DNA from 2 places in the Streptomyces sp. SP18CS02 genome. Region 1 is predicted to be linked to the other one. Evidence: riboswitches for the same ligand, from Rfam matches in the RefSeq annotation. Region 1 holds a riboswitch; the other holds the start of a gene.
The links. A riboswitch is a leader RNA that binds a small molecule or an ion and turns the genes downstream of it on or off. The one in region 1 is predicted to bind ZMP and ZTP.

Region 2: it holds a riboswitch for ZMP and ZTP, as region 1 does, so the genes downstream of both, PUR26_RS34410 (bifunctional 5,10-methylenetetrahydrofolate dehydrogenase/5,10-methenyltetrahydrofolate cyclohydrolase) here and glyA (serine hydroxymethyltransferase) in region 1, are expected to answer to the same signal.

Annotation. Positions count from the first base shown of each region.
Region 1 is NZ_JAQYXC010000295.1:162,762-168,592, forward strand. It holds gene PUR26_RS27445 (hypothetical protein) at 1-284, shown strand, start outside; gene PUR26_RS27450 (glutathionylspermidine synthase family protein) at 301-1,482, shown strand; gene rocD (ornithine--oxo-acid transaminase) at 1,644-2,858, opposite strand; ZMP/ZTP riboswitch at 3,018-3,108, shown strand; gene glyA (serine hydroxymethyltransferase) at 3,173-4,444, shown strand; gene trpS (tryptophan--tRNA ligase) at 4,732-5,742, shown strand; gene PUR26_RS27470 (2'-5' RNA ligase family protein) at 5,821-5,831, shown strand, end outside.
Region 2 is NZ_JAQYXC010000306.1:184,309-190,139, forward strand. It holds gene PUR26_RS34400 (bifunctional serine/threonine-protein kinase/ABC transporter substrate-binding protein) at 1-957, shown strand, start outside; gene PUR26_RS34405 (bifunctional serine/threonine-protein kinase/ABC transporter substrate-binding protein) at 957-3,242, shown strand; gene PUR26_RS34410 (bifunctional 5,10-methylenetetrahydrofolate dehydrogenase/5,10-methenyltetrahydrofolate cyclohydrolase) at 3,251-4,111, opposite strand; ZMP/ZTP riboswitch at 4,140-4,228, opposite strand; gene PUR26_RS34415 (GAF domain-containing protein) at 4,352-5,638, shown strand; gene exaC (acetaldehyde dehydrogenase ExaC) at 5,695-5,831, shown strand, end outside.

The DNA.
Region 1 (5,831 bases):
GCAGGCTGAGGTCGAGCACGGTGGTGCTCGGCGGCATGGGGGTGCTCGCGGCGACGATCACGTCCTGCGGCTCCGATCCGGACAGGCGCTGCGTGGACCCGGTCACGCGGGAGAAGCTGCCCAGCTACGAGTGCGACAGCGGCGGCAGCAGTGGCAGCGGTACCGCGCGCGGCACGTACTACTACGGCGGCAGCGTCAGCGACGGCCGGGTGTCGGGCGGCAGCTTCGACAAGGCGGCGGTCGACCGGGGCGGCTTCGGCTGCTCGGGCTCCGGCGGCGGCTGAGCGCGTACACCGGCCGATGAGACGTCACACCACCACTCCCCGCCCCGACTGGCAGCGGACCGTCGAGGAGCAGGGCCTCGTCTACCCGCTCACCCGCCATCCGGACGGCTCGCTGCGCCCCTACTGGGACGAGAGCGCCTACTACGCCTTCTCGCTGCCGGAGGTGGAGGCGCTGGAGGAGGTCGTCGAGGAACTGCACGCCATGTGCCTGGCGGCCGCCGCGCACATCGTGGAGCGGGACCGCTTCGCCGACCTCGGCGTCACCGACCCCCGGCTGGCGGGACTGATCGCCGAGTCGTGGCGGCGGCGGGCGGAACTCCCCTCCCTCTACGGCCGCTTCGACCTGCGCTACGACGGCACCGGCCCGGCCAAGATGCTGGAGTACAACGCCGACACGCCCACCTCGCTGGTGGAGGCGGCAAGCCCCCAGTGGTTCTGGATGGAGGAGCGCTTCCCGGGCGCCGACCAGTGGAACTCCCTCCACGAACGGCTGGTGGAGGCCTGGCGCAGGCAGTCCCGGCTGCTGCCGCCCGGCCCGCTGCACTTCGCGCACTCCGACGGCGACGAGCTCGGCGAGGACCTGATGACGGTCGCGTACCTGCGCGAGACCGCCGAGCAGGCCGGCCTCACCACGGAGGCCCTGTCGGTCGAGCAGATCGGCTGGGACCGGCTGTCCGGCCGCTTCGTCGACGACCGGCTGCGCTTCATACGCAGCTGCTTCAAGCTCTACCCGTGGGAGTGGCTCGTGACGGACCGCTTCGGACCGCATGTGCTGGACACCCTCGACAACGGCGGCGGGACCGGCACCACCTGCTGGATCGAACCCGCCTGGAAGATGCTGCTGTCCAACAAGGCGCTGCTGGCGATCCTGTGGGAGCTGTACCCCGGCCACCCCAACCTGCTGCCCGCCTACCTGGACGGTCCGCGCGAGCTGGCCGCCACCGGGGGCTACGTCGCCAAGCCGCTGCTGGGGCGGGAGGGCGCCGGGGTCACGGTGCACGAGCCGGGCGACGCCCCGGTGGTGCGTGACGAGCCCTGCTGCTACCAGGAACTGGCCCCGCTGCCGGACTTCGACGGCAACCGCGTGGTGCTCGGCGCATGGGTCGTCGAGGACGAGGCGGCGGGTCTGGGCATCCGGGAGTCGTCCGGGCTGATCACGGACGAGTACGCCCGGTTCCTGCCGCACGTCATCCTCTGAGCGCGCCGGATCAGGGCCGCCGGGTCAGGACCGCCGGGCGCGGGCCCTCCCGGTACGGGCGTGAGGGCGCACCGCACCGACGACGCTCCGGGAGCGGGCCGCCCGCCCCCGGAGCCCCGCCGTCCGGGCCGCGGCGCTTCCGGGCCGCGGCCCGGAACCGGTCACCTTCCGCCGGCCGCCAGGACCCCCCGCAGCTGCTCCAGGCCCCAGTCCAGGTCCTCCTTGGAGATCACCAGCGGCGGGGCGATCCGGATCGTCGAGCCGTGGGTGTCCTTCACCAGCACGCCACGCTCCATCAGCCGCTCCGAGATGTCGCGCCCCGTCCCGAGGCGGGGCGCGATGTCCACCCCGGCCCACAGGCCGCGTCCGCGCACCGCCTCCACCGCGCCCCCGCCCACCATCAGCCCGAGCTCGTGGTGGAGGTGTTCGCCCAGCTCGGCGGCCCGCTGCTGGTACTCGCCGGTGCGCAGCATCGCGAGCACCTCCAGGGCCACCGCGCAGGCGAGGGGGTTGCCGCCGAACGTCGAGCCGTGCTCGCCCGGCCGGTGGACCCCGAGGACCGCGGCGCTCGACACGACCGCCGACACCGGCACCACGCCGCCGCCCAGCGCCTTGCCCAGCACGTACATGTCCGGCACGACGCCTTCGTGCTCGCACGCGAAGGTCCGGCCGGTGCGGCCCAGGCCGGACTGGATCTCGTCCGCCACGAACAGCACGTTCCGCTCGCGGGTCAACTCCCGCACCCGGGAGAGGTAACCGGCCGGCGGCACCAGCACCCCGGCCTCGCCCTGGATCGGCTCCAGCAGCACGGCCACCGTGTTCTCGGTCATCGCCCCGGCGAGCGCGGTCGCGTCCCCGTACGGGACGATCTCGAAGCCCGGCGTGTAGGGGCCGTAGTCGGCACGGGCCTCCGGATCGGTCGAGAAGCTGACGATCGTGGTGGTGCGGCCGTGGAAGTTGTCGGCGGCCACGATGATCTTCGCCATGCCGTCCGGCACGCCCTTGACGCGGTAGCCCCACTTGCGGGCGGTCTTCACGGCGGTCTCCACCGCCTCCGCCCCGGTGTTCATCGGCAGCACCATCTCCATGCCGCAGAACGCGGCCAGCCGGTCGCAGAACTCGGCGAACCGGTCGTGGTGGAAGGCCCGGGAGGTCAGCGTCACGCGCTCCAGCTGGGCCTTGGCCGCCTCGATCAGGCGGCGGTTGCCGTGGCCGAAGTTGAGGGCCGAGTAGCCGGCGAGCATGTCGAGGTATCGGCGTCCCTCGATGTCGGTCATCCACGCCCCGTCCGCCGAGGCGACGACGACGGGCAGGGGGTGGTAGTTGTGCGCGCTGTGCGCCTCCGCGGAAGCGATCGCGTCTTGTGTTCTCGACACCGGATCTCCGTTCGTCCTGCGGGCCGGGGGCGGGGGTGGCGCTCCTTTCTATCGTCGCTCGCCGCGCGGACCGGGAAACCTTGGATCCGGCGCGGCGGCCGGCGATCTCCGGGCGGACCGGAACCCGGTGGCGCCCGGCGGGCATCGCCTAGGCTGTGGGGTACGCGCGGCGACTGGCGTACGGGGAACCGACCCCGGGGGAGCCGCGCGCGGCAGACCACGCAGGGTGCCGCCCGCCTGGGCACCCCGGAATCCTGTTCCGTGTGGGTGCTGCCCCGCCTGCTCCGGCGGCGCCCCCCAGCCCGAAGGACGCCATGACCACCCTTCCCCCGCACCACCCCGCGCTCTGCGCCACCGACCCCGAACTGGCCGCGCTCGTCGGTGCCGAGGAGCGGCTCCAGGCCGACACCCTGCGGCTGATCCCCAGTGAGAACTACGTGTCCCGGGCGGTCCTCGAAGCGTCCGGCACCGTCCTCCAGAACAAGTACAGCGAGGGCTACTCCGGGCGCCGCTACTACGAGGGCCAGCAGAACATCGACCAGGTCGAGACCCTGGCCGTCGAGCGCGCCAAGGCCCTCTTCGGCGTCGAACACGCCAACGTCCAGCCCTACTCCGGCTCCCCGGCCAACCTCGCCGTCCACCTCGCCTTCGCCGAGCCGGGCGACACCGTGATGGGCATGGCGCTGCCGATGGGCGGTCACCTCACCCACGGCTGGGGCGTCTCCGCGACCGGCAAGTGGTTCCGGGGCGTCCAGTACGGCGTGCGCCGGGACACCGGGCTCATCGACTTCGACGAGGTGCGCGACCTCGCCCTCAAGGAGCGCCCGAAGATCATCTTCTGTGGCGGCACCGCCCTGCCCCGGACCATCGACTTCGCCGCCTTCGCGGGGATCGCCCGTGAGGCGGGTGCCGTACTGGTCGCCGACGTGGCCCACATCGCGGGCCTGATCGCGGGCGGCGCCCACCCCTCGCCCGTCCCGCACGCGGACGTGATCTCCACGACGACCCACAAGACCCTGCGCGGGCCGCGGGGCGCCATGCTCATGTCCCGGGCGGAGCACGCCAAGGCCATCGACAAGGCGGTCTTCCCGGGCCTCCAGGGCGGCCCGCACAACCAGACCACCGCCGGGATCGCCGTCGCCCTCCACGAGGCGGCCCAGCCGTCGTTCCGCGACTACGCGCACGCGGTCGTCGCCAACGCCCGGGCCCTCGCCGAGGCCCTCCTGGCCCGCGGTTTCGACCTGGTCTCCGGCGGCACCGACAACCACCTGGTGCTGATGGACCTGACGCCCAAGGACGTGCCGGGCAAGATCGCGGCGAAGGCCCTGGACCGGGCCGGGATCGTCGTCAACCACAACACCGTGCCCTACGACCCCAGGAAGCCCTTCGACCCGTCCGGCATCCGGATCGGCACCCCGTCGCTGACCTCGCGCGGCCTCGGTACGGAGCACATGCCGGCCGTCGCCGAGTGGATCGACCGGGGCGTCACGGCTGCCCGTTCGGGCGACGAGGAGGCCCTGCTGAAGATCCGCGCCGAGGTGGCCGCCCTGATGGCCGCCCACCCGGCCCCCGGCATCCCGGCCTGACCCGTACGGCGGCCACCGGGTCCGCCCCGGCCCCCGGTCCGCCCCGGCCCACGGTTCCCTGTCCGGACCGACCGTCCGGACAGGAGCCGGGGGCCGCTGGGGCGGTACCGCGCCGGCGGCCGCCCGGAGGGGTCGCCGCGCGCGCCTCAGCCGAGCGGCGGACGTCATTGTGGTCCTCGTCTCGCCGTTCGGTTCCCGACCTGTCGGCGCCACCTGAGAGAATGAGGAACATGGCCTCTGATCGCCCGCCCGTCGCCCATCACCGCCCTCAGGGGAATGGCTCCGCCATGCGGCATCGTCCCCGCGTGCTCTCCGGGATCCAGCCCACCGCGGGCTCGTTCCACCTCGGCAACTACCTCGGCGCGGTCCGTCAGTGGGTCGCCCTGCAGGAGAGCCACGACGCCTTCTACATGGTCGTCGACCTGCACGCGATCACCGTTCCGCAGGACCCGGCGGAGCTGCGGGCCAACACCCGGCTCGCCGCCGCGCAGCTGCTGGCCGCGGGCCTCGACCCCGAGCGCTGCACGCTGTTCGTCCAGAGTCATGTACCCGAGCACGCCCAGCTCGGCTGGGTGATGAACTGCCTCACCGGTTTCGGCGAGGCGTCGCGGATGACCCAGTTCAAGGACAAGTCCGCCAGGCAGGGCGCCGACCGCGCCACCGTCGGCCTCTTCACGTACCCGATCCTCCAGGTCGCGGACATCCTGCTCTACCAGGCCAACGAGGTCCCGGTGGGCGAGGACCAGCGCCAGCACATCGAGCTCACCCGCGACCTCGCCGAGCGGTTCAACGCCCGCTTCGGTGAGACGTTCACGGTCCCGGCGCCGTACATCCTGAAGGAAACGGCGAAGATCTACGACCTCCAGGACCCGGCGATCAAGATGAGCAAGTCGGCATCCACCCCCAAGGGGCTGATCAACCTGCTGGACGAGCCCAGGACCACGGCGAAGAAGGTCAAGAGCGCGGTCACGGACACCGACACGGTGATCCGCTTCGACCCGGCGGAGAAGCCCGGCGTCAGCAACCTGCTGACGATCATGTCGACTCTTACCGGCACCTCCGTCGCGACCCTGGAGCGCGACTACGAGGGCAAGATGTACGGCGCGCTGAAGACCGACCTCGCCGAGGTCATGGTGGACTTCGTCACGCCCTTCAAGACCCGCACGCAGGAATTCCTGGACGACCCCGAGACGCTGGACTCCCTCCTGGCCAAGGGCTCGGAGAAGGCCCGCGCGGTCGCCGCCGAGACGCTCGCCCAGACCTACGACAGGGTGGGCTTCCTGCCCGCCAAGCACTGAGTCCGACGACGCTGGCCACGAAGTGGGTCCAGCCGCCACACTGGCGCTGGACCCGGTGACTGAACTGAGGAGAACGACGTGGGGACCGT
Region 2 (5,831 bases), on a different contig from region 1:
CCGTACGACCTGAGGGCCGAGGTGGTCGACGACAAGGGTGACCCCGCCACGGCGGCCCGGCTCGCCAAGGAGCTCACCGCCGACGCGTCGGTCCTGGCCGTCGTCGGACCCAGCACCGACGCCACCGCCGAGGCCGCGCTCCCGGCGTACGACGCGGCGCTGCTGCCGGTGGTCGCGGTCTCCCCCGGAGCGATCACCCTCGCGAACGGCGGCTTCCGGTCGTTCCTGCACGCACGGCTGCCGGACACCCTCATGCCCTTCTACCTCGCCCCCTATCTGCGCGGCCCGGGGCGCTCACGCACCATCGGCATCATCAACGACCGCGCCGGCGACGCCTATGCCTGGGAGATCAGCAGCACGATCAGCCGACTGCTGCAGAAGGACCGTTACCCCTCCGTGCCCAAGGTGGTCGGCCTGCTGCGCGCCGACTTCGGCCCGGCGGTCGACGCGATGGTCGCGGGCGGCGCGGACTCCGTCGTCTACGCGGGTCCGCACGACCGTGCGGCGCTGATCGCCCGGACCCTGCGGGAGCGGGACTTCACCGGTGCGCGGGTCTCCGGGCCCGCTCTGCTCGACCCCCGCTTCCTGTCCGCCGCCCGGGAGGCGGCCGAGGGCTGGGTGATCGCCGCGCCGGTCGTCGACGCCTCGGTCAAACCGGAGGCGAGGACGTTCGCCACCGCCTACGGCAGGCGCTACGGCCAGGCCCCGCCCCGGTGGGCCGCCGAGGCGTACGACGTGAGCGGCATGCTGCTCAAGGCGCTGTCGACGCTCCCGAAGGGCCGGAGGACCCGCGAGGATCTGCTGGCGGCGGTGCGGGCGGCCACGTACCGGGGCATCACCAAGGCGTTCGCGTTCCAGCCGAACGCGGCGTCGCTCGTCATCGACGGCACCGGTGTGTTCCTCTGGCGGGTCGAGCGGGGCCGGTTCGTGTACGCGGGTCCGGCTCCGCTCGCGTGATGGAACCACTGCGCCCGGCCGACCCGTCGCGGGTGGGCCGCTACCGACTTCTGGGCCGCCTCGGCGCGGGCGGCATGGGAGTGGTGTTCCTGGCCCGATCGCCCGGGGGCGCGGTCGCCGCGGTGAAGGTCATCCGCGCGGTCCACGCGGACGACGAGGGCTTCCGCGCCCGCTTCCGCCGTGAGGTGGCGGCGGCCCGGCGCGTGGACAGCCCGTGGGTGGTCCCGCTGCTGCACGCGGACCCCGACGCACCGGCCCCGTGGCTGGCGACGGCGTTCGTGCCGGGTCCGTCGCTGGCAGAGGTGCTGGAAGCGCACGGGCCCCTGCCGGACGGCACCGTGCGGGTCCTGGGGGCGCGTCTGGCCGAGGCCCTGGAGGCCGTGCACCGAGCGGGGCTCGTGCACCGGGACGTGAAGCCGGGCAACGTCCTGCTGTCCCTGGACGGGCCCCGGCTCATCGACTTCGGCATCGCCCGGGCTCCCGACGGCACGGCCCTCACCTCCAGTGGCGTCATCATCGGCTCGCCCGGGTTCCTGTCCCCGGAGCAGGCACAGGCGCGGGGCGGGGCCATCGGTCCGCCCAGTGACGTGTTCTCGCTCGGGTGCGTCCTGGCGTTCGCGGTGAGCGGGGTACGGCCGTTCGGCGGGGGCGCCTCCGCCGGGATGCTGCTGCGCACGGTGTACGAGGACCCCGATCTGCAGGGGGTGCCGGACGGACTGGAGTCGTTGCTGCGGACATGCCTCGACAAGGACCCGGCCCTCCGCCCCACCGCCGCCTCGCTGCGCCAGGAACTCGACGCGGCGGCCGGGAGCGGGCCGGCCGGCGTCACGCACTGGCTCCCCGAGGCGGTCACCCGGCTGATCGCGGACCGCTCGGCCACGGTGCTCGCGGTCGGCGCGATCGAACCGACGCAGGTGGCGTCGGCGCCGGACCCGGCGCCGGACCCGGGCCGCCCGGCGGACGGCTCCCCGGCATACGGCACCTCCCCGGCCACGCCCGGCCCGCTCACACCGGGCGCGGTCCCTCACGACGCCGCGACCGTGACCGCCGTGCCGGTGGGCGGCGCGGCCCCGCGAGGAGGGCCCAGTCGGCGCGTCCTGCTGTCGACCGCCTCGGCCGCGGCCCTGGCCGCGGGAGGCACCGCCCTGTGGTGGGCGACCGGCCGAAACCGCCGGGCGGCCCCGACGGGTGACCGCCCCGCTCTCGCCATCGCCTTCCACGGCGATCTCTCCGGCCCGCACAAGGATGTGGGCCGGGCCGAGAGGGACGGCGCGCGGCTGGCCGTGGAGCAGCTCAACGCCGGGTCCGCCCAGCCCTTCACGCTCGATCTGAGCGCCTACGACGACGCCGGTGACCCGGCCCGGGCTGCCTCCTTGGCCCGGCGGATCGTGGCGGACCGTGCTGTGCTGGCCGTCCTGGGACCCACCACCGACGCCGGCCTGGCAGCGGTCGAGAAGACCTACACCACGGCGGTGATGCCGCTGCTGTCCGTCTCGGTCGGCACCGGGGCACATGTCGGCGGAGGCGCGACGACGTCCGTATTCCGTTCCCATGCGGCACTCCAGAGCTCGGACGACCTCATGTCCGCCCCGTGCGTCAAGTACCTGGTCGGGCGGGTCGACGCCCGCCGGGTGATGCTGGTCGACGACCGTGCCCAGGGTGATTTCAGCTGGATCCTGTGCGACTACATCCGCAGGGCGCTCCTGCCCGGCGGGCGGTCCGTCACCCTCCGGACCATCCCGGCCGGAAGGCTCGACCCCCGGGCGCTCGCCGCCGAGGCGGTGGCCGCCCGCTCGGACGCCGTGGTGTTCGCCGGGGACGCCGAGCGGGCCGGCGCACTGGCCGCGGCTCTCGCGTCCGCCCGCTTCACCGGGGCGCGCATGGCGACACAACGCGCCTTCGGACCGGCGTTCCTGCGCACGGCGGGGGCCGCCGCCGACGGCTGGGTCTTCGCGACCACCTTCATCGATCCGTCGGCGGAGCCCGCTGCCCGTGCCTTCACCGCCGCCTACCGGGAACGTTTCGGCACCACGCCGTACTGGTACGCGGCCGAGGCGTACGACGCCGTGCGCTTTCTCGCCGAGGCGCTGGACGTGGACGGCGGACCCCTGGCCGAGCGGGGCGCGATCGCCCGCCGACTGCGGGAGATCAGCCACAAGGGCATCAGCAGGGATCTCGCCTACCACGACGAAAAGTCCGGCTACACGATGGACGCGCTGTTCCTCTTCGAGGTGAAGGGCGGCCGGTTCCGCTACCTCGGCCAGTACGCCGAGGCGATCGGCTGAGCCGGCCGTCAGGCCAGGCCGAGCAGACGCTCGGCCGCGTCGACCGTCTGGGCGAGGAGCACCGCGATGGTCATCGGCCCGACACCGCCGGGGACCGGTGTGATCAGCCCTGCCCGGGTCACCGCGGAGTCGAAGTCGACATCGCCGACGTTGCCCGGGTTGTACCCGGCGTCGATCACCACGGCGCCGGGCTTGATGTCCTCGCCCTTGATGAAGCGGGGCCGTCCGACGGCGGCGACCAGGATGTCGGCCTCCCGTACGGCGGAGGACAGGTCGGTGGTGTACGAGTGGCAGTAGGTCACCGTGGCGTTCCTGGCGAGCAGCAGCATCCCCGCGGGCTTGCCGAGGATGGCACTGCGACCGACGACGACCGCCCGCTTGCCCGCCGGGTCGACCTCGTATGCGTCGAGCAGCCGCATGATGCCGCCCGGCGTGCAGGAGACGAAGCCGGGCAGACCGAAGCTCATCGTGGCGAAGGAGCTCACCGTCACCCCGTCGACGTCCTTCTCGGGGGCGATCGCCTCGAACGCGGCCCGCTCGTCGATGTGCGGGCCGACCGGGTGCTGGAGCAGGATGCCGTGCACGTCGGGGTCGCGCGAGAGGCCTTCGAGGGCGGCGACGAGCTCGTCGGTGGTCGTCGTGGCGGGCAGTTCGATGTGCCGGGAGGCGATGCCGGCCTTCTCACAGCGGGCCTGCTTCATCCGTACATAGGTGACGGAGGCGGGATCCTCGCCGACCAGGACGGTCGCCAGACAGGGCCGGGTTCCGGTACGGCGGGTGATGCCGGCGGCGCGGACAGCGGTCTCGTCGACGAGTCGGCGGGCGTGGGCGGTGCCGTCCATGAGGCGGGCGGACGAGGTGGTGGACATGGGTCCTCCTGGGCGTCGGAAGCTGATCGCTGATCGCCCAGGCGCACGGCAGTGACGGAGGTCCGCCGGGCCGCTCCCCGGTGGTGATCCACCCAAGCGCCAGTCACGGCCCGCCGACGAGTGTACGCGAGGAACGTGTCCGGCCGGTTGTCATCGCGCGCTTGTGGGCACCCGGCGCAGCGGCCACGATGGCACCGGTACGGGGTGGGCGTCACCGATGTCCTCGATGGGGAGGCCGAGTTGAGCGACTCCTGGGTGGCTCTGGAACCGGGTGCCGACCCCGTGGAGCGGTCCGGTGCGCTGCGCAGCGCCCATGACGCGTTCACCGCGGACGGGCGGGTGCGGCAAGCGGTCCGCCCGGTGGTGGCCGAGTCGTGGCGACGGTCCGCGCGGGCCCGGGTCAGTCCGGACGGCACGGCCTGTGTGGAGCTGGGCGACGACGAGCTGGAGGCGTACCGGACCGGGCATCCGCTGGCCGGCGCGATGCCGGTGATCCGGGAGCTGATGGGGGCGTACGCCAGGGACGGCGAGCACCTTGTCGCGGTGTGCGACGCGCACGGGCGGCTGTTGTGGGTGGAGGGCCATACGGGGGCACTGCGGCGCGCCGGGCGGATGAACTTCGTGGCGGGCGCGCGCTGGGCGGAGTCCGCGGCGGGGACGAACGCTCCCGGGACGGCGATCGCCGTCGACCGTCCGGTACAGGTCTTCGCCGCCGAGCACTTCCGGCGGCCGGTGCAGGCGTGGACGTGCGCGGCCGCGCCGGTCCACGATCCGCGTACCGGGCGGCTGCTGGGCGCGGTCGACATCACGGGCGGAGACCGGCTGGCGCACCCCCACAGCCTGGCGTTCGTCCAGGCGGTGGCGAGGGCGGCCGAGTCGCAGCTGGCCCTGCTCTCCCCCGCCCCCGCCGTGGACCGGGCCAGGCTGTCGGCGCTCGGCCGGGACGAGGCGCTGCTGGTCGTGGACGGGCGCGAGGTGCGGCTGAGCCGTCGGCACAGCGAGATCCTGGTGGTGCTGGCACACCATCCGCAGGGCCTCGGAGGCGACGAGCTGATGGCCGCGCTGTACGAGGAGGGTGCGGTCACCCCCGTCACCCTGCGGGCCGAACTGTCCCGGCTGCGCGCCCTGCTGGGGCCCGGTGTGCTGTGTTCGCGACCCTACCGTCTGACGGCTTCGCCGGACGCGGACTTCGACACCGTGTCCCGTCGGCTCGCCTCCGGCTCGGTGACGGCCGCGCTGAGCGCGTACGCGGGTCCGCTGCTGCCCGGCTCGTGCGCGCCCTCGGTGGTCCGGCAGCGGCGGCTGCTCGCCGACCAGGTCCGGGCCGCGCTGCTCGCGCGGGGCGACGCGGCGCTGCTGGCCGACTGGGCGTACAGCCCCTGGGGCGAGGACGATGTGGCGGTGTGGCGGGCGTTGGCCGCCGCGGTACCGGCCGGGCGGCGTCCGCCGGTCCAGGCGCGGGTGCGGGCGCTCGACGCCGAGCTGGGGACGGTCCGTGCAACGCGGTTGCAACGTCCCGGTTCCTAGCCTCGGCGTGAGCGCCGCCCGGACGGCGGGCGGCGCTCTTCGAGAGAGGCCCGTGGATGACCCGTTACGCAGCGCCCGGCACCGAGGGCGCGATCGTCTCGTTCGCGTCCCGCTACGACCACTGGATCGGCGGTGAGTACGTGCCGCCCGCGCGCGGCCGTTACTTCGAGAACCCGAGCCCGGTCGACGGCCG